Regions from separate parts of the Cupriavidus nantongensis genome, predicted to be linked through region 1. Evidence: predicted binding sites of a transcription regulator. Region 1 holds the regulator's gene; the other holds the start of a gene.
What was found. Region 1 encodes FliA, which starts transcription of late flagellar genes. Its sites were predicted from a motif close to CTAAAGTTTNNNNNNNNNNNGCCGNTA; they were not measured.
Positions count from the first base shown of each region.

Region 2: a site for FliA is predicted at 9,148-9,174, ahead of kleA (stable inheritance protein KleA). Genes of this name have one in related genera too.

Region 1 is NZ_CP014845.1:107,986-118,641, reverse strand. It holds gene A2G96_RS21915 (IS481 family transposase) at 1-745, opposite strand, end outside; gene A2G96_RS21910 (flagellar protein FlhE) at 1,203-1,640, opposite strand; gene A2G96_RS21905 (RNA polymerase sigma factor FliA) at 1,640-2,356, opposite strand; gene A2G96_RS21900 (MinD/ParA family ATP-binding protein) at 2,454-3,242, opposite strand; gene flhF (flagellar biosynthesis protein FlhF) at 3,254-5,581, opposite strand; gene flhA (flagellar biosynthesis protein FlhA) at 5,592-7,673, opposite strand; gene flhB (flagellar biosynthesis protein FlhB) at 7,670-8,812, opposite strand; gene A2G96_RS21880 (isocitrate lyase) at 9,285-10,656, shown strand, end outside.
Region 2 is NZ_CP014846.1:37,334-47,989, reverse strand. It holds gene traI (TraI/MobA(P) family conjugative relaxase) at 1-429, opposite strand, end outside; gene traJ (conjugal transfer transcriptional regulator TraJ) at 464-835, opposite strand; gene A2G96_RS32100 (hypothetical protein) at 840-1,061, opposite strand; gene A2G96_RS32095 (TraK family protein) at 1,425-1,844, shown strand; gene A2G96_RS32090 (nucleotide-binding protein) at 1,844-2,569, shown strand; gene A2G96_RS32085 (conjugal transfer protein TraM) at 2,569-3,009, shown strand; gene A2G96_RS32080 (IncP plasmid survival protein KfrC family protein) at 3,203-3,838, opposite strand; gene kfrB (IncP plasmid survival protein KfrB) at 3,868-4,215, opposite strand; gene A2G96_RS32070 (DNA-binding protein) at 4,389-5,411, opposite strand; gene A2G96_RS32065 (transcriptional repressor gene korB) at 5,611-6,669, opposite strand; gene A2G96_RS32060 (ParA family protein) at 6,666-7,430, opposite strand; gene A2G96_RS32055 (transcriptional regulator KorA) at 7,427-7,735, opposite strand; gene A2G96_RS32050 (DUF2761 domain-containing protein) at 7,856-8,266, opposite strand; gene kleE (KleE stable inheritance protein) at 8,268-8,594, opposite strand; gene kleA (stable inheritance protein KleA) at 8,804-9,040, opposite strand; gene korC (transcriptional repressor KorC) at 9,198-9,455, opposite strand; gene A2G96_RS32030 (hypothetical protein) at 9,472-10,656, opposite strand, start outside.

The DNA.
Region 1 (10,656 bases):
CTGCCTGCATGGTTCGATGGAAGCGCTCGTCCTTGCCGTTGGTCTGAGGATGGCCAGGTCGGCTATGACTGAGCCGCACGCCCAGGCGAATCAGCCAGGCGCCCAGCGTGGTTAACGCACGAGGCACTGGAGAACCCCAGGGCGGGCCGTTGTCTGCATTGATCCGCTCGGGCAGCCCATAGCGCGCAAAAGCCTTCGCTAACGCTTCTTGTACGGATTCAAACTGTTCGTTGCCCAAGGCCCTGAGCAGCACATTGAACCGGGAGTGATCGTCCAAGACCGTGAGCGGGTGGCACCTCTGCGTGTCGGTCGCGAAGTGACCTTTGAAGTCAATTTGCCATAGTGCATTGGGCCGGTCGTGCTCGAAGCGCTGCCATGCTGTCGCGGCCGCGCTGGCGGCCGGATCGATCAAGCCATGGCGGCGCAGCACCCAATTGACTGTACTCGGGGCGATCTGGAGGCGGTGGTCGCGCTCCAGCACGTGTGCGATCTTGCGGGCGCCCCAGGCCGAATGTTCGGCTCGAATCGCTAGCACGCGCTCTTCGACGGCAGCTGGAGTTCGACCGGGAGAGCTATGTGGACGCCGAGTTCGGTCGTCCAGATCCTCTCGATTCAACCACTTGTAACCGGTCTTGCGACTGATGCAGAAGCGGCGGCAAAGCTCCGCAATGTTGGCGTCCGCCTGGCGTGCCAGGCGGACGAACTCTTCTCTTTGCTGCTTCACGGTGGTTTGGCTCCAGGGCAACGTTATCCTCCCGCTGACTAAGCGGGAAAAGTGTTACCCATGTCCTGGCACACCTGTTACCTATGTCCCCGGTCTATACAGCAAGCGGGAGAGGGAGTACACAAGCGGGAACTGGAAAGCCCGAGGCAATGATGACGCTGCGGGTTTTCTCCCCTCGCCCGCTTGCTGGAGAGGGGCCGGGGGTGAGGGCCGGCGCTGGCAATGGCGACGGCCTTCACTTCGTTGATATTCCGGCCCTCTCCCCAACCCTCTCCCGCAAGCGGGAGAGGGAGTACACAAGCGGGAATTGGAAAGCCGAGGTAGTTGATTCCGCTGCGGGTTTCTCCCCTCTCCCGCTTGCGACAATCAGGCGTGGCAGCACAGGGGGGCGTGAGTCTGACAGCTAGCTAGTCGATCGCCTGATGTTCCATTTTTTCGTCACTTGTTGATAACTGACGAAAAAGCGGAACATTCATCCCTACCGAAACCCCACCACCACCTCATTACTCCGCCCCTGCAACACCGGCACCAGACTCCCCTGCCCCGGCACCCGGAACGCAAACACAAACCCCTTGGTGGCATCGTCCCCAAAGAACGCGTCGGTCTTGCCCTCCGCCTGTGGCAGCAGCACGCAGCGTTGCGCGTTGCACAGGTAGGCCTGCAGTTCCGCCGGCGGCGTCTTGGCGAAGCTGTAGCGCCAGCGCACCGACGTAATGACCCCTTCCGATTGCGGCAACACCCCGGTGGGCATAATCGGCGGCGACACCGCACGCTGGCCGCGGCCGTGCAGGGCCGGGCCGTTGACCGAGCCGGTCCATGCGTGTCGTGTGCCCGCATCGAAGGCGGCCCATGCGCATGCCGATACCGCTGCCAGCAGCCCGCAAGCGCCACGCACGGCGCGCGCCTTGGCTGGCATCACAGCAGACCACGCAACTGGCTGCGCAGCCGGTTGATGGCCTGGCCGCGGATCTGGCATACGCGCGACTCGGTCACGTCGAGCACTGCGCCGATTTCGCGCAGATTCAGTTCCTGGTCGTAGCACAGCGACAGCACCAGCTTCTCGCGCTCGGGCAGGCGCTCGATGGCGCGGACCAGTGCTTCGCGCATGCCGCTTTCCATCAGCACGGTCAGCGGGTTGCCGTCATCGCTGCCGCCGAGGTGGCGGTCCAGAAAGTCTTCCTCGCCGGAGCGCTCGAAGTCTTCATAGTGCAGCAGCTGGCAGCCATAGACCTCGTTGAGCAGCAGCTGGTATTCGTCCAGCGGCATCTCCATGGCCTCGGCCACTTCGGAGTCGATCGGCGTGCGGCCGAGCTTCTGTTCCAGGTTGCGCTGGGTGCGTTCGATGCGGCGGGTGAACTGGCGCAGGCTGCGCGATTGCCAGTCGTTGGCGCGCACCTCGTCGAGCATGGCGCCGCGGATGCGCTGGCTGGCGTAGGTCTCGAAGCGCGCGCCGTGGGTGTCTTCATAGCGCTTGGCGGCGTCGAGCAGGCCGATCATGCCGGCCTGGATCAGGTCGTCGATCTGCACGCTGGCGGGCAGCCGGGCGGCGAGCTGCAGCGCGATGCGGCGCACCAGCTGCGCGTGCGCCTTGACCACATCGGCCTGTTCGAGCTTTCCCTGGATCGTGTACATGGTGCAATTCTCGTGACTGCTGGATGGCTGGACCGGCGCGCCTTGGCGTGCCGGCTGGCTCAGGGTGTGGTGGTTTCAGGTGGCATGGCTGGCAGGCTCAGGCCATCGCGGGGGCGGCGGCAGGCATCGCGGCATCTGTGCGCAGCGGCCACGCGCCGATGCCGCCGGCGCTGCGGCGCAGGGCCGCGGTGGCCGGCGCCGCCGGGAAGGCCTCGACCACGCAGCGGCCCAGCTGCGCGGCGCGCGCCACCAGCGGGTCGGCCGGCAGCCAGCCCGCGCACAGCACCTCGACGCCGAGGTACTGGCTGGCGGTGCGTGCCAGGTTGCGCAGGATGGCCTGCACCGTGGCCTCGCTCGCCGCGAGGTTGACGATCAGGTGGAACTGGCGCCACGCATACAGGTGGTGCAGCCGCTTGATGCAGGCGTAGGCGGCGGTGATCGACGCCAGCTCCGGGCGCATCACCACCAGCACGTTGTGCGCATCGCCCGCGAGCGGCGACGACGCGCCGTCGGCATCGAGCGCGGCATCGACCAGCACGCTACGGAAATCGTTCGCCGCCGCCGGCAAGGCAGCGCCCGGCACCGGCCGGCCCGCCGGCAGCACCGACAGCACGCCTTGCGGACTCACGCCCGCCGCGGCCTCCAGCGACAGCCGCCCCGCGTGAACGTCAGCCAGCGTGCCCGCCGGCCTGGCGCCGGACCAGCGCGTGGCACGGGCGCTGGTGTCTTCGTCGACCAGCAGCACGCGCTCGCCCTGCATCGCCAGCGCATGCGACAAACCCAGCGCCACGGTGGTGGCGCCGGCGCCGCGTTCGCTGGCGACCACGGCGATGCGGCGCGTGGTGCGCGGCGCCAGCATCCGGCGCAGGCTCGCGGCCTGGTCCATGGCGAGGGTGCTCACTGCAGGGCCTCCGCGGGGGCAGCGGGCGCGGCGGTGCCGCGGCCCGGATAGTTTTCCAGCACGTCCAGCAGCGCCAGCATGCGGCCCATGCCTTCATTGAGCACGGTGCCCGGCACCAGCGCGCCCGGGCGCACCGTACGGCCGGCCAGGCGCGCGAGGAATGCCGGCGCGGCCGCGGTCGGCGCATGTTCCAGGCGCAGCACCGACAAGCCCAGCTGCAGCGCAGCCACGGCGGATGCATCGTGCGCATCGCATGCGTCCTGCGCGAAATGGTCGATGGCATGGCGCAGCGTGCGCAGGCCGGATTCGGCCGCGTCGGTCCACAAGGCCCAGCGTGCCACCTGCGCGGCATCCTGTGCCAGCGCCGGATCGCACAGCAGGTAGCGCGTATCGAGCAGCTCGCCGGTGGCGCGGTCGGCCAGGCGGGCCACCACCAGGCAGGCGTCGATGCCGCCTTCGGGCGTGCCCTTGCCGCGCACCGGGCTGTCCGGCACGCGCACATCGGCGGTTGCCAGCCAGCGCACGGCATCGCGCTCGCGCACGGTGTCTTCGCCGACGGCATGGAAGGTCAGCGTATCCGCCAGCGCATCCAGCTTCCACGCGGAGCCGGCGCTGACCACGCGCGCGGTCTTGCGCGCGCTGGCCACCCAGCGCTCGCCGGCCTGCTGCCAGCGCGCCAGCGTGGCGGCGGACGGCAGCGCGTCGACCAGGTTGACGACCTTGCGCGCGGCGCTCATCGCGGCGCGCAGGTTGGCGGCATCGGCCTCGGCTTCGCCCAACGGCTGGCCGGCACGGCCGGTCGGCGTGACGGCGGCAGCCAGCGGCATGCCGTTGCGATCGGCCAGCCACAGCGTGTGCTGGATCGGCTGGGGCGAGCGGCGCCCCGGCACGGCCACCTGCAGCGTGGCGGCGACGGCCAGTACGTACTGTTCGCACTGGCGCGTCACGTCACGGCACACGGCTTCGCGCACCTGCTGCGACATCGCGCGCAGTGCTGGCGCGCCGGCGCCGCGCTGCTGCCACAGCGAGCGTGCCAGGTCGAAGCCCAGGCCCGCGCCATTGAGTTCGGCCACGCACTGGCCGAGCGCGTCGGCGCTATCGGTCAGCGAGCGCAGCACGTCGGTGGCGCCACCGCGCGCGGTGGTCTCTTCCCCCGCAGCAGCGGCGGCACGGCGCGCCGCATCGGCATCGGCAAACACCGAGCCGCGACGCGGCGTCAGGAAGGCGCGCTCGACCAGCGCGGTGCTGTTGGCCAGTTCCAGGTGCTCCGGCACGCGCTGCCCGGTGGACGCATAGAACACCGGCAGCCGGTGGCGGATCACCACGTCCAGTACCGATCCCAGGTGCGTGGCTTCATCCAGCTTGCTGATGATGCAGCCATCGATGCCGCCGCCATCGGGCGCGGCGTCATGGCGGTAGGCATGCACCACTTCATTGAGGGTATCGCCGTGGCTGGCGCCGTTGAGCAGCAGCACGCGCTGCACCGGCGCGGGCACGCCGGCCAGCATGGCGATCTGCTCCGACAGGCTGCGGTCGCGCTGGCTCATGCCGACGGTGTCGATGATGACCAGGTGCTTGTCCTTCATCGCTGCGAGCGCAAAGCGCAGGTCGGCGGCGTCCTTCACCGCATGCACCGGCACGCCCAGGATGTCGCCGTAGATGCGCAGCTGCTCATGCGCGCCGATACGGAAGCTGTCGGTGGTCAGCAGCGCCAGCTTGTCGGCGCCGTGGCGCAGCACGTAGCGCGCGGCCAGCTTGGCCGTGGTAGTCGTCTTTCCCACGCCGGTGGGGCCCACCAGCGCCAGCACGCCGCCCTGCGCGAACAGGTTGTCTTCGTCGCCCAGCACTGGCAGCTTGCTAGCCAGCTCGCTGCGAATCCAGCCCATTGCCGCGGGACGGTCATAGCCGAGCGGCAGCCGCGCCAGCAGCGTGCGCGCCAGCTGCCCGGAGAAGCCCGCGCCGACCATCCATTCGAACAGCGATTCGCGCAGCGGGTCGCTCGCTGCCACGCCGTGCGCCGCCGCGCTCGGGGCCACGCCCGGCGCCGCGCCGATGCCGGCCAGCTGGCGTTCCAGCATCGCCCGCATCGATTGCAACTCGCCGCGCAGGTCGCCGATGGCCGCGGGCTCGGCCGCCGGTGCAGGCGGCACGTATACCTGCGCGCTGGCCGACACGCTGCCCAGATCGGTATCGCGCATGGCGACAATCTCGACCCCGCCCTCGACGGTGCGGTTGGACAGCACCACGGCATCCGGCCCCATGGCTTCGCGCACCTGGCGCATGGCTTCGCGGCCGTTGGCCGCGACAAACTTGGCTACGCTCATCGTTGACTCCTCACGCGCCGATCATGGCGGTGATGCGGATATTGCGGTTGTCGGGCACCTCGGCGTGCGACAGCACCCGCAGCTGCGGCATGGTCCGGCGCAGGAAGCGCGCCATCAGCGGGCGCAGCTGCGACGGCACCAGCAGCACCGGGTCCATGCCCAGCTGCTCCTGGCGCGTGACCGCGCCCTGGGTCTGCTGCAGCAGCGCGTCGGCCAGGCCCGGCTCGATGCCGCCGCCGTTGGTCAACGCCTGCGACAGCACGCGCTCCAGGCCGGCGTCGAGGCCGATCACCTGCAGGTCGGCATTGTTCGGGAACAGCTGCTGCGTGATGGCGCGGCCCAGCGCCACGCGGACCATCGCGGTCAGCTCGTTGGGGTCGCTGATCTTGGGCGCGTGCTCGGCCACCACATCCAGGATGGTGCGCATGTCGCGGATCGGCACGCCTTCGTCCAGCAGGTTCTGCAGGATCTTCTGCAGCGCGGTGAGCGAAATCGTCTTCGGCACCAGGTCTTCGGTCAGCTTTGGCGACTCCTTGGCGATGCGGTCCAGCAGCGCCTGCACTTCCTGGCGGCCCAGCAGCTCGGCCGCGTGCATGTGGATCACGTGGTTCAGGTGCGTGGCCACCACGGTGCTGGCATCGACCACGGTGTAGCCGTACGCCTGCGCCTGTTCCTTGATGCCGGCATCGATCCACACCGCGGGCAGGCCGAAGGCCGGATCGCGCGTGGCCGCGCCCGGCAGCGTGCCGCTGACCTGGCCCGGGTTGATTGCCATCCACTGGCCCGGCATGGCCTCGCCGCGGCCGATCTCCACGCCCTTGAGCGTGATGCGGTAGGCGTTGGGCTTCAGTTCCAGGTTGTCGCGGATATGCACCACGGGGACCAGGAAGCCGATCTCCTGCGCCACCTTCTTGCGGATGCTCTTGATGCGGCCCAGCAGCTCGCCGTCCTGCGCGCGATCCACCAGCGTGATCAGGCGGTAGCCCACTTCCATGCCGAGCGGGTCCACCAGCGTGACATCGTCCCAGCTGGCTTCGGTCGATTCCTGCGCCACCGCCGGGGTGCGCTCTTCGCGCTGCTTGGTCTGCGCCTGCGTCGCGGCGCGCCGCGCGATATAGCGGCCCATCCACACCAGCGCGCCCGCCAGCAGCAGGAAGGCAAAGTGCGGCATGCCCGGGATGATGCCCATCAGGCCGATGATGCCCGCGGTCAGGTACAGCACGCGCGGATTGGCGAAAAGCTGGCCGGTCAGCTGCTCGCCCACGTCCTGCTCGTTCGACACGCGCGACACGATCACGCCGGCCGCGGTGGAGATCACCAGCGCCGGAATCTGCGCGACCAGGCCATCGCCGATGGTCAGCAGCGTGTAGTTGTGGACGGCGGTGCCGAAGTCCAGGTCGTGCTGGACCATGCCCACCACCATGCCCGCGGCCACGTTGATAAACATGATCAGCAGGCCCGCCACCGCATCGCCGCGCACGAACTTGCTGGCACCGTCCATGGCGCCGTAGAAGTCGGATTCCTGCGCCACCTCGGCACGGCGCTTCTTTGCAGCGGCTTCGTCGATCAGGCCGGCGTTCAGGTCGGCATCGATCGACATCTGCTTGCCCGGCATCGAATCCAGCATGAAGCGCGCGCCGACTTCGGCAATGCGCCCCGCGCCCTTGGTGATCACCATGAAGTTGATCACCACCAGGATGGCGAACACCACGATACCCACGGCAAAGTTGCCGCCCACCAGGAAGTGGCCGAAGGCCTCCACCACCTTGCCGGCCGCGTCGGGGCCGGTATGGCCTTCCAGCAGCACCACGCGCGTCGACGCCACGTTCAGCGACAACCGCAGCAGCGTGGTGAACAGCAGCACCGCCGGGAACGCCGCAAAATCCAGTGGCTTCTGCGTGTACATGCTGACCAGCAGCACCATGATCGCCAGCGCGATATTGAAGGTGAACAGCAGATCCAGCACAAAAGGCGGCAGCGGCAGGATCATCATCCCCAGGATCATGATGATCAGCAGCGGCCCGGTCATGGCCTTGAGCTGGCCGGCCGAACGCAGGCCAGGCAGGTTGAACAGGTTGCTCAGAGCGTTCATTCGCGCATTTCCGGTACGGCGAGTTCATCGGGCACGTGCAGGTCCGCCGGCGCCTGCGGCTGCGGGCCCTGCGAGTAGTGCCAGTGCTTCAGTTGATAGACCCAGGCCAGCACTTCGGCCACGGCGGTATAGAGGCCGGCCGGGATTTCCTGGCCCAGCTCCACATGTCGGTGCAGCGCGCGCGCCAGCGGCGGCGCCGACATCAGCGGCACGCGATGCTCCGCCGCCAGCGCGCGGATGCGCGCGGCCACGTCGCCGGTGCCCTTGGCCACCACGCGCGGCGCGCCCATGCGCCCTTCCTCGTAGCGCAGCGCCACCGCAAAGTGGGTAGGGTTGGTCACCACCACATCGGCCTTGGGCACCTCCGTCATCATGCGGCGGCGTGCCATGGCGCGCTGCTGCTGGCGGATGCGGTTCTTGATATGCGGGTCGCCCTCGCTCTCCTTGAATTCCTGCTTGACCTCTTCCTTGGTCATGCGCAGCTTCTTGAAGAACTCCCAGTACTGCCACGGCACGTCGATGGCCGCCACCACCAGCAGCGACAGCGACACCACCAGGCAGCAGAACATCACCAGGTCCACCATGTGCAGCAGCGCCTCCTGCACCGGCGCATTCATCAACGCGATGGCCTCCGGCAGACGGCGCCACAGCACCCAGGCACCGACCGCGCCCACCAGCAGCGACTTGGCCACGGCCTTGAGCAACTCCACCAGCGCATGCGCGGAGAACATCCGCCCCAGCCCCGCAAGCGGCGACAGCCGCGACAACTGCGGCGCGAACGACTTGGCCGAGAACACCCAGCCGCCCAGCAGCAGCGGCGCGGCCAGCGCAGCCACGCCGAACAGCAGCAGCAACGGCAGGAAGGCCAGCAGGCTGTCCCACACCATCAGCGCAAAGCGCGACAGCATGCGCGCCGGATCGAACGCCGTGGCCCGCTCAAAGCGCAACGCGCCCTGCATCACCTGGTTCAGGCTGCGGCCCAGGTGGCCGCCCAGCGTCCACAGGCCGGTCACGCCGGCAATCAGCATCACGAACGTGGCCAGCTCGCGCGAGCGCACCACCTGCCCCTCCTCGCGCGCCTTTTCCAGGCGCCGGGGTGAGGCGGGTTCGGTTTTCTCGAGATCGCTTTCTTCGGACATCCACGCTCCGTGCGAAGCGGCAGGCCGCTATTCGTCAGCGGGGATTATCGAAGCGGGGTGGGATTCCCATTCGCGCGAAAAGGCGGGGGAATTGGGTGCTGTTTGGGAAATGAGGGACTGTTGGGGTTAACGGCGGACGCGGCGGGAGTCTTTAGCGGAAAAGTGACGAAGCCGGCGGCATGCGATGCGCCGAACCCGCCTTGGCCCGCTGACTGAAAGCGCGTTTCACATCGTGGGATTTCGATGTTGCGCTGCGCCGCGCCCGCTTTCGTTCTGCGAAAAAACGTTCCGTATCGTGAAAATTGACACGTATCTCATTGAAAAATAAGGAAAAACAAAGTCTTATGTCTTATATAAGACATGGCCGCAACGGCGCCGGATCCCCCTACAATGAGTTCACGCTGTTTGCTTCGACCCACGGTCGGCACGCCAAACGATTTTTCTCAAACGCGCCTTATCTTAGGAAACTGACATGGCCCAGTATCAAGACGACATCAAGGCAGTGGCTGCTTTGAAAGAAACCCAGGGCAGCGCCTGGAATGCCATCAACCCCGAGTACGCTGCCCGCATGCGCGCGCAGAACAAGTTCAAGACGGGCCTGGACATCGCCAAGTACACCGCCAAGATCATGCGCGCCGACATGGCTGCCTATGACGCGGACCCGTCCAAATACACCCAGTCGCTGGGCTGCTGGCACGGCTTTATCGGCCAGCAGAAGATGATTTCCATCAAGAAGCACTTCAACAGCACCGAACGCCGCTACCTGTACCTGTCCGGCTGGATGGTCGCCGCGCTGCGCTCCGAGTTCGGCCCGCTGCCGGACCAGTCGATGCACGAGAAGACCGCGGTCAGCGCACTGATCCGCGAGCTGTACACCTTCCTGCGCCAGGCCGACGCCCGTGAACTGGGCGGCCTGTTCCGCCAACTCGACGCCGCCACCGGCGCCGAAAAGGCCGCGATCCAGCAGAAGATCGACAACCACGTCACCCACGTGGTGCCCATCATCGCCGACATCGACGCCGGTTTCGGCAACGCCGAAGCGACCTACCTGCTGGCCAAGCAATTCATCGAAGCCGGCGCCTGCTGCATCCAGATCGAAAACCAGGTCTCCGACGAGAAGCAATGCGGCCACCAGGACGGCAAGGTCACCGTGCCGCACGAAGACTTCCTGGCCAAGATCCGCGCCATCCGCTACGCCTTCCTGGAACTGGGCGTGGACGACGGCATCATCGTCGCCCGCACCGACTCGCTGGGCGCCGGCCTGACCAAGCAGATCGCCGTGACCCGCCAGCCGGGCGACCTGGGCGACCAGTACAACTCGTTCCTGGATTGCGAAGAACTGTCGGCCGACCAACTGGGCAATGGCGACGTCATCATCAAGCGCGACGGCAAACTGCTGCGCCCGAAGCGCCTGCCCAGCAACCTGTTCCAGTTCCGCGCCGGCACGGGCGAAGCACGCTGCGTGCTGGATTGCGTCACCGCGCTGCAGAACGGCGCCGACCTGCTGTGGATCGAAACCGAAAAGCCGCACATCGCCCAGATCGCCGGCATGGTCAACGAAATCCGCAAGGTCATCCCGAACGCCAAGCTGGTGTACAACAACAGCCCGTCGTTCAACTGGACCCTGAATTTCCGCCAGCAGGCTTATGACGCGATGAAGGCCGAGGGCAAGGACGTGTCGGCCTATGACCGCGCGCAGCTGATGAGCGTGGAATATGACGACAGCGAACTGGCGAAGCTGGCGGACGAGAAGATTCGTACGTTCCAGGCTGATGCGTCGCGTGAAGCGGGGATCTTCCATCACCTGATTACGCTGCCGACGTATCACACTGCTGCGCTGTCGA
Region 2 (10,656 bases), on a different contig from region 1:
CTCGGCCAGCGCCCGATGCGAGTAGTACGGCTCGTGCATCGTGTTCCGGGTCGGGTGAATCTTGTTGATGGCGATGTGGATGTGCAGGTTGTCGGTGTCGTTGTGAACGGCACTGACGCGCTGGTGTTCGCCGTAACCCAGCCCGGCGCAGATACGTTCCTCAATCGCCCGCAGGGTGTCGGCGCTGGGCTGCTCGCCGGCCCGGAAGCTGACGATCAGGTGATAGGTCTTGTCGCCCTTGGCCCGCGTGTTCGTGTGCTGGGTCGCCAGAACCTCGGTGATGGCGTCCTGCACGGACACGGCATCGCAGTTCGTGATCTGCACCTGGCCCAGCCGGTGATCCTTGCTCTGCGCGTCGGTGACGTAGTTCACCAGGCCGGCGAAGTCGGACTTGCCCAGCGAGCGCATGGGTACGTGCTTGGCGATCATCGGCCAGCCCCTGGCTTTTTAGCCGCTAAAAAGCTCAAGGCTCGGCCCTCGGCTGCACCACGGACTTCATGAGTCGGCTCATTTCGTCCTGGGTGGCTTCGATCCGGCCCAGCAGGGCAAGGATCGTGGCGTCTCCGAAGCGGGCCGTGCGCGGGTCGTCGGTGAGCCATAGCTTGAGCAAACCGCCCAGCCGGCCGAGGTCGCCATTCACCCGCACCAGCTCGCGCACGTACTCGTAATCCATGACGCCCCTGATCTGGTAGCCCTGGCCCACGTCGCGCAGGTAGCGCGCCACGCTGACCCCGGCCCTCTTGGCGTTCGCCTCGATCTGTTCCTTCTCGTCGGGGAACACCGGCACCCGTAGGTGCTGCCGCCGCTTCGCGGTCGGCTGTTCGTCGGCTTCCATGTCGCTACCCCTTGAGCGCGTGCGCCGTGTGTCGCGCGTAGGTCGCCACGGCTCGCCAGTAGGCGGCCATCGGCCCCTTGCGGCGTGCCCATGCCTTTTCCGCCTCGTCGTTGGCCTGCGTGCGCAGCTCGCGCAGCACGCGGGCAAGGCGCTGCCGGTCGGCAACCGGAAGCGCCTGGAGTTCGCGGCCTGCTGGAAGCTCCAGCAGCGGATTGATGTAGCCCATGTCGTTCGTCTCTCGCTTCTTGGCCGGCGGTAGCCGGCAGCCTCGCAGAGCAGGATGCCCGTTGAGTGCCGCAGGCGCGAATAAGGGACAGCGAAGATAGATAACCGGCCCGCCGGTTAGCTAACTTCGCACATCCTGCCCGCCTTACGGCGTTGATAACACCAAGGAAAGTCTATACCGAAACCTTCGCATCTGTCTGCATTTAGCGCGAAAAGATGGCGGATATATCGAATGAAGGCGTACAATGCCCGGAAAGCGCGCTAGATGCAGCGGTGTCAAGCTGCTATCCACGCGCTTTACATAGACTTTCCACGGGTCGATACATGAAAATGACGGCTATTTACAAACCACGGAAGCGAGGCGATGGCAGAAAGCAGCTACCCCCAAGAGCTGGCCGCGCGGATCGAGAAACGGGCCGCCAAGAAGCGCCGACAGGACGCGACGGCCGTTGCATTCCTGGCCGTGCGCGTGGACGTGAAAGCCGCGATGGATGCTGGCTATGCAGTGACGACGATCTACGAGGACATGCGCGAGATCGGCCGGGTCAAGTGCAGCTACGAGACGTTCCGCAAGCACGTCCAGCGGTACATCAAGGCCGCACCAGCAGCACCCGCGCCGGTGCCTCCCCCGGCGGCCAACCAGGCCAAAGGGGAGAAGCCGGCGCAACAGGAAGGGGGGTCGAAGGCGAGGAAGCCGAAGGCACCCGAGCCGAAGAAACCCGAGTCGGCAGGGATCGCCGGCTTCAACTACAACCCGAAACCGAATAAAGAGGATTTACTGTAATGGCGAAAATTCACATGGTCTTGCAGGGCAAGGGCGGCGTCGGCAAGTCGATGATCGCGGCCACCATTGCGCAGTACAAAGCGAGCAAGGGGCAGACGCCGCTTTGCATCGACACCGATCCGGTCAACAGCACGTTTGAGGGTTACAAGGCCCTGAACGTGCAGCGCCTGAACATCATGGACGGCGACGAGATCAACACCCGGAACTTCGATGCCCTGGTGGAGCAAATCGCCTCGACCAAGGGCGACGTCATCATCGACAACGGGGCCAGCTCGTTCGTGCCGCTGTCCAGCTACTTGATCGGCAACCAGGTTCCGGCGCTGCTCCAGGACATGGGGCACGAACTGGTGGTGCATACGGTCGTCACCGGCGGGCAAGCCTTCCTGGACACCCTGAACGGCTTTAGCACGCTGGCCCGGCAATTCCCGGCCGAATGCGTGTTCGTGGTGTGGCTGAACCCGTATTGGGGGCCAATCGAGCACGAAGGCAAGGGCTTCGAGAAGATGAAGGCGTACACCGACAACAAGGCGCGGGTGTCGGCCATCATCCAGATTCCGGCGCTCAAGGAAGAAACCTACGGCCGCGACTTCTCGGAAATGCTCCAGGAGCGCCGGACGTTCGATGAGGCCCTGGCCGACTCGGCGCTCACGATCATGACGCGGCAGCGGCTCAAGATCGTGAAGTCGCAACTCTTCCAGCAGCTCGACAACGCGGCGGTGCTCTGATGGCGAGCGATGACAAGATCGAAGAGCTGATACGGGAAATCGCGGTCAAGCACGGCATCGCCGTTGGCCGCGACGATCCGATCTTGATCCTCCAGACGATCAACACCCGACTGATGCAGGACAGCCAGGCCGCGCAGCAAGAAATCCTGGATCGCTTCAAGGAAGAGCTGGAAGCCATCGCACACCGTTGGGGGGATGACGCCAAGGGGAAGGCCGAAAGGACGCTCAACGCGGCCCTGGCGGCCTCCAAAGAGGCGATGGCGAAGGGGATGCAGGACGGCGGCAAGGCCGCCGCCGAGGCGGTGCGGCGCGAGCTGGAAGCGGCCGCCGCGCAGCTCGCCGCGCCGATCCGCGAAGCGCGGCGCGTGTCGTACATGAACATCGTGGCGGCCGGCATGGCGGTTTTCGCGGCCGCCCTCGCGTTGTGGGCATCGCTGTAGATGGCGATGCGGGATCTCATCGTCAGAAATGGCGATGGTCGACCGCGCCGGCGGCATCGCCGGAACTGGCGAGGCTGGCCAGCCCCTTGCATCGTCGGGAATGACGGTGCTGCAGGATGCCGCCAGCGGCGGGCCTGCATCGCCGGAAACGGCGAGGCTCGAGGAAAAAGCCCGGCAGTGCCGGGCTTTCGTTTTAGACGGGCCGCGTGAGGCCCAAGCTCTGCGACCGGCCTGGTCGCTCCAGGGCCTGCGCCTGCTTTCGCTCCTGCTCTTCGCGGCGTTGCAGCGCCTGGTGCCGGCGTGCCGCCTCGCGCATGGCATCCCAATCGGCCGCCAGCTCGGGTTTCTCGGCGCGCATCTTGCGGGTCGCCAGCTCTTCGACCTTCGGTGAGTGCAGGCCCATGCCTTCCTTGATCTCGCGGACGGCTTCCAGGCGCACGTGCAGGGACTGCAAGCGCGCCTGCTGCTGCATCTGCTGGTTCTGCCAAGCGCGTTTCGCGCCAGGCCGGGACAGTAGGCCCGGCTGGTTGGCCTGGGTCTGCTGCAAGCGCGCCTGCTGACGGTCGATCAGGTTTTCAAGCCGATCCTCGATGCGCTCCACCTGGTCGTGCTTGGCCTGAACGTACAGGGCAAGGGCTTCCTGGTAGGTCTGGTCGAGCGGGGCGGCCTCCAGGGCCGCTTGCTGCTCGGCCTCTGTGGCTTCGGCAGCGGCCAGCAGGCCGTCGCCGGCGGCGTCGGTTCTGCTGGTCGTGCTTGTTGCGAAGCCGGCGGATGCCGGCTGGATGCGGCGGGCGTCTGCCCGGCCGGCGGTGGGTGTGAGTCGTCTCAAGGCGTGGCCCTCCTTTTAGCCGCTAAAAGCTATCGGGACCGGCCTCGCGTGAGTTTCGGGGCCTCGGCGGCAACGGTTGCTTTGCCTTGCGCGCTGTAGCTGATGCTCTTTGCGCTCCCGATTTCAGGTACTTTATCGAAATCTGACCGGGCGTGCATGACAAAGTTCTTGCCTACCTGCTGGTACACCTGGTTGTTGTCGGCGTGAACGATCACGCCGTCATGGGTCTGCTTCTTGTCGGCCTGCTGGGCCATGTACAGGTTGTAGATGCCGGGCTTCAATGCGCCAGCCTTGTCAACCTTCTGGTTGGCCCATGCCCCTTCTTGCTCGGTCTGAACGATGCGTTGGCCGTTCATGACCAAGAGGCGCTGTTTCATCGGGCGCTCCTTATCGTCGGTGTGGTCATTTCAAAATGTGGAATAGATGGGCCTCCTTGCCAGTCCAGCAAGAAAAAAGCCGACCTCGGCATGCGCGAGGCCGGCTTTCCTCTCGTGGCCGGATGTGTAGTTCCAGGTTACACCCTCGATTTTATTGAAAACCGACCGAAATATCAGGTCTTTTTCGCGCCGCCCGTCTTGCCCTTCTCCTGGGCCATGACGGTTTCCAGGGCTTCGAGCCGGCCGCGCAGGGTCGCGGCGTCCTCGCGGGCCTGGCTGGCCTCCTTGCGCGCGGCATCGCGCTCGGCCTGGGTGGCCGTCAAGCGTTCGGCCTGGCGGTGCGCTTCGGCCGCTGCTGCCTTGCGCTGCTCCTGGTGCGCCTCGCGCTCGGCTTCGGCCTTGGCCTGCACCTTTGCCAGCTCGCCCCGCACCTGGTCAAGCTGCCCGGCCGCCGCCTCGGTGGCCTTCTGCTGCTCGGCCAGCGCCGCCCGCGCCTGGTCGGTGGCCTGGTTGGCTCGCTCCAGGTCGGCGCGCAGCTCGCCGGCCCGGCGCTCGATCTCCGTTGCCCGGCTGTTCGCGGCCGCCAGGTCGGCCCGCAGGGCCTCCGCCTGGTCGGCGCTCGCGGCGGCCTTCTCCTGGGCTTTGTCGCGCTCCGCTCGGGCTTGGCGGGCCTCCTGGTGGGCGTGATCCAGTTCCGTGCGCAGCTCGCCGGCTCTGGCCTCGGCCGTGGCCGCCCGCTCGCTGGCCGCTGCCAGCTTCTCGCGTAGCGCCCCAGCTTCCCCCTTGGCGTCGGTCTCTGCGGCCTCCAGGGCCTCGATACGGCCCTTGGCCTCGTCCAGCTCGCCGGTGAGCTGGTCGGCCAGCTCTGCGGCCTCCTGGCGCGCTGCCTCCATTTCCTGCCGGACGGCCTCCAGCGCCTCGCGCTCGGCGGCCAGCCGGTTGTTCGCCATTTCCAAGGCCACGGCCCACAAGTCGCCGCCCAGCTCGGCCAGCTTCTCGGTGATCGCCGCCGGTGCCGGCTCGCGGATCGGGGCCGCCTGGCTGGCCTTGCGTGCCCGCCATTCGTTCATCGCCTCGGAAATGGTCGTGAAGCTCCCGCCGCCGAGCTGCTTGCGCACGCTCGCCAGGGTCGGGTTCTGGCCGGCGGCGTCCAGCTCGTCGGCGACCGCAAATATCTGCTCTTTCGTGATTGCCATGATCGGGCCTCCTTTCGGCCGGTGTTGTATGTTGTAGCGTGTAGCATACTACAACATACAACATAGCGCAAGTGTTTAGCTGAACTTTTTTAGCGGCTAAAACGGGCCAGCCCGGCGCTGGGCGCGCAGGCAAAAAAAAGCCCCGCTCGATGGCGGGGCGCAGGGGTGCGGGGGCGGCGGGGTCTGGTGCAGGGGGGGTCTAGCCCTCCAGCAGCGCGACAAGCTGCACTTTGCCAAGGTCGGCCTCGAACTCCTGGCCGTCATCCTCGTACTTGAGCCAGGCCCAGCCCTCGGCCGGCGGCCGGCGGTTGAGGATCAGGCGGGCCGGGCGGTCGTCGTGCGTGACCTGGATGATCGCTTTCTTGAGCTTGTCCGGGTCGGGTTCCTTCGGCTCCTTCTTCTTGGCGTCATCCTCCGGGCCTTGCCCGTCGCCCTCGGCCTCGCCATCCGTCTTGCCGCTGAACGCATCGACGGTGTTGGGGTCGCGGTCGCCTTCCTGGTGGCGCTTGTCCTCCAGGTACTCGCGCAGCAGCTTGACCGATCCGCGCGTCAGCTCCTGGCTGTCGTCGGCCAGCCACGCACCCACTTCCTCGGGGTTCTTCTTGAACGCCGTCACCAACTCGTTGATGACGGTCACATCCTTGGCGCGGCCAGTGTTGAACGCCTCGGCAATCGGTTCGGGCAAGTCCAGCAGCGTGACGTGCTGTGTGACGAACGCCGGCGACTTGCCGATCTCCTTGGCGATCTCCGACTTCTTCTTGCCCTTCGCCAGCTCGCGGCCGATGAAGTCCGCGATCTCGCGGGCCGTCAGTTCGTTGCGTTGCAGGTTCTCGATTACCTGGTCGGCCTCGTTGTAGTCGTTGTCGATGAAAGCCGGGATGGTGGTCTTGTCGGCCCATTTCGAGCCACGGTAGCGCCGCGCACCGTGGTTGATGAGGTAGCGGCCCGGCGCGTCCGGGTTCTCGCGCACGCTGATGGGCGACTTCACGCCGCGCAGCTTGATCGTCTCGCCGATCTCGGCGATGGACTCCGGCGAGAAGCCGGGGTTGTCCGCCGTGCGCGGCTGGTGCGGGTCTTCGTCGATGAGGTCAAGCGGCAGCTCCTGCGGGCCGCCAGGGGCCGCATTCGCGGCCTGTGGCTCGTCCAGCAAGCTCGACAGGTCGCCGAGGCCATCCAGGCCCAGCCCGCCGCCCTTGGGCTTCTCTGCGGCCGCTTGCGGGGCCTTCTTCTTGGCGTTGGTCTTTACGGCGCTGGTCATTGCGCGATCTCCATCTTCGTGAACACGTAATCCGCCAGGGCGCGCACTTCCTGGGTGGCCTTGCGCGCAGCGGTTTTCTTGATCTTCCACACTGGCATCTGCTCGCCCAGCGCCTCCGCGATACTGTCTCGCGCGCCGACACTGAACGGCAAGATCAGTTGCGGATATGCCTGCTGCAAGGTCGCCAGGTTGCTGACGTGGCGCGGCTTCCGCGCGTCCACCTTGTTCGGCACCATGCCGAGAAAGCGCAGCTTCGGGTTTTGCTTGCGCAGGTTGCCGATGACGGCAACCATCTTCTTCATGCCTTGCAAGCTGTACGCCTCCATTTCGACCGGCGAAAGCATGTAGTCGGCGGCCAGCACGGCCGCCGTCATGGCAACGCCAAGGGAAGGGGCGGTGTCGATCAGGCACACGTCGAAGAACTCGCCTAGCGCCGCGATGCTGGCCCGCAGCGCGCCGGCGGCCTGGGCCAAGTCCATCTTGTCCAGGTTGGCCAGGCTGGCATCGGCCGCGATCAGCGCCAGGCCGTCATCCTCCCGGCCAGCGAACCAGGCGCGCAGCTCGTCGCCGCCGGCGGTGAACATGCGACTGGCGGGATAGCCCGAGTCGTGGCCGGCCAGCGTCCAGCTTGCATTGCCCTGGGTGTCCAGGTCGACCACTGCAACCCGAAGGCCGCGCTCCTGGAAGTCGAACGCCAGGTGGCAGGTTGCGAAGGTCTTGCCCTGTCCGCCTTTCTGAATTGCCGTGACCAGTGTTTTCATGAGTTGGGTTCCTGTTTCCTCTTTCCCTTGGCGTCGGCTTCCCAACGCTTGACGATGAACGCTTGATGCTCCGGCAGTACCGCCGTCACCCGCGCGAAGCCCTGCGGGAGCACTTCCCCCGCCGCTGCCCACACGCGACTGACCGCTTGCGATACCGCCCCCTTGGTCAGCCCCAGCGAGGCCACAAACTCGGCCTGGGGCCTTCCATCGACCAGCACGCCGCGCGCTATGTCGATGGTCTGTTGCCCGATCTCCAGGCCCTTGATCGCCGCCTGGAATTGGGCTTCGGTTAGCCGTTTCTTCATGGAGAACACCCATATAAACTCCACACCCGGTTGTTGAACAAAAGGCGGTGCCAGCCGCCGACCATGTGCAGAAGTTTAGCTAAACTCGCCGGGCGCGTCAAGCCTTTTAGCGGCTAAAAATCACCCCTTCTTGGCGTCATCCGAATACAGCGCGGCTAGGCGCTTGAGGTCGTCGGGGCCTTGCTGAACCTCGACCACCCGCATTCCGTAGCGCCCCATCTGCGACGCGGCGCGCGAAACTGCGAGCTGCTGCGCGTGGTCGGCGCTCACGAAGAACGTCATCAACGGCCCCACGGTGCGCGTGCCGCCGCTCGCAAAGCACACGTCGAACGAACCGCCATGCACATGCGGATCGACGCCTTCAACGAGCCGCCAGGGGTCAAGGCCCCATTCCTCGGATTGCGCGCTGTACCAATAGGCCGGCGCATCGCCGTTCAAATCGCTGGCCGCGTACTCGCGCACCAGGACGGCCACGCGGCCCGTGGTTGGCTCCACGAATCCCGGCGGGTAGGGCAGGGTCTGTTTTTTCATGTCAAAGCCCCTTCGGCTTGTAGATCGAAACGAAGTAGGTGATCGCGGTCAGCACCGCGAAGTACACCAGGAACGACCAGCCGGCATACACGCCAGGCGTGTTCCAGTGGTAGAGCATCCGCACGAACTGAAAGAAGGTGGCAATCGACAGCACCCACTTGAGGATCGGCCAGACCAACACGGTCGCCACCCATACGAACTTGACCAGGCCGGCCAGCAGGCCAGCACCGGGGGCCTTGTTGGGGGCAGCAGGCGCGGCGGCAGGCTCCACCGGCGCGGGCGCGGCGGGCTGCTCGATCTCCTTGGGGAACTTGATGATGTTGGACATAGCTTGACCCTCCACGCGCTTACGTGTTGAATGCTGGGTGCTCCCACTCGGAAGCATGGTTACGGTGTGCCAGCACCAGGCCAAGCGCCCCGGATCACTCCGGGGCGTTCCTCCACCTGGGGCCGCCCTTGATCTTGCCTCGGCTCACGCAATACTCCCTTCTTGGCGTCCTCGATAGGCCCGGCCGTTGCCGACCGGGCCATGTGCTCTTACCAGCCGGCCCGGCGCTTGGCCTGCTCGACGGCTTCCATCGACCAATGGCCCTTGGCCTGCCCCTCCAGGGAGCATCCGGCGAAGTACGCCTTGCCGCGCAGTTCCTCGGCTTTGCGCACCAGCTCGGCCGCCTCGGCCATCATGGCCGCGATCTCGTCACGGCGGGCCGGGAAGTCGGTCGCTGCCGCGCCCTCCAGCTCGTCAATCCAGGGCATGATCTTGTTGTCGCTCATCGGACTTTCTCCGGTAGTTGACCTGGGCGATGTGCCCGGCCTTCAAGTGCTATATTAGGGCAAAATGCCCTAGCCTGTCAAGCACTTTAGCTAAACTTTTTTCGCTTTACCGGAATCCGAAGGCTAAACTTTAGCCGCTAAAACCTTTCCCTTGGCGTCAATCCTCTTTCCAGATCACGCCCAGCCCGGCCAGGTCGCACAGGATCGCCCATGCCGCATAGGGAATCGGGGTGTCCTCGCCGATCCAGCGGCGGATCGTGCGGTCGCCCTTCGCGCCCAGCCCCAGCGCCTTCGCGGCCTTGCTGCCGCTGAACCCGGCCAGGCGCAGCACCTCGCGGACTTCCTCGCCGGTCGGTTGTGCCCAGCGTTCGGCCGGCTTCAAGCACTCCAGCCGGATATTGGCGTCGTTCGTCATTCGTTCGTTCTCCTGGTCAAGTGATAAGCCGCAACTGGTCGAAGCCGTAGATCGACTGGATGCAGCTCGGGTCTGAATCGACCACGCGCCGGCCTGCGCGATTGGTCTTGTACGTTACCGGCCTGTCGTCGTGCGCCCACACCTGGCGGGTGTCGGGATGCACCTTCACGATGATGATGCGCTTGCCGATGTAGCGGTCGAAAACCGGGTGATGGACGCTCACGATCTCGCACCGCTGGCCGGGCTTGAACTCCACCCGGTCGGCCGGGCCTCCATCGCCATTCCTGGCGATGCTGCAGGTTGCCGCGCTCGCTCCCGGCATCGTCGTTTCCGGCGATACAGGCCCGCCCTCGACCGGCTCGGCATCGTCGGCTTTGACGATGCTGCAGGTCATCGTCGTTTCTGGCGATGCGGGATCTCGCTCCGGGCCTGCGCCGGTGATTTTTCCCTTGGCGTCCAACCCGGCGGCCCTGGCCGCCTTGATCCTGGTCGCGGCCTCGGCCGCCCAGCGCCTGGCGATGAAGGCCCGATGCGAGGGCAGCACCACATCGACCAGGACGAACCCCGGCGGCACCAGGACGGTCGCCGGTTCGCGCCGCGCCGGCGGCTCCAGGCCGGCCAGCCAAGCGGGCAGGGGAGCATCGGCCAGGCGGTCGCGGTAGCTGGCCTCGACCATCACCGGGCGCTTCTTCTCGGCTCGCTGCGCAGCCAGGATGCCGCGCGCAACCTCGTCCACCGTCATGCAGCCCTGCGCCGTGTCGAAGTGCGAGCGGTAGCCCGTTTCGGAGATAAACGGCCTGTCCAGGTCGATGACGTGGAACTGGAAGTGGGCACCCAGCGGCCCGCCGTAGCCGGCCTCGTACTCCACCAGGGCGCGCATGTCGCCATCCGCGACCAGGAACTGGCCGCGCTGGCCCCACAAGGGCACGTCGCCAGGCACCGCCGCGCAATGGCGCTCGATGACCTGGCCGGGCGCGTCGTGGTCGGCCATGCTGCCCACGTGCGTTCCGCCGTTCATCTTCCAGATGACGGCCTCGTATCGGTCGCTGGCCGCCTCGGCGGCCGCACCGTCGCCGCGCATGATCGCCGCGTCGATCTCCACCACGGCCGCCACGGCGGCGGCCAGCAGCTCGTCGCGTTCGGTGGGCAGCTCGGCCAGCAGCTCGGCCGCCGGCGCGTTCCAGTCCTGGCCCGGCTGGGC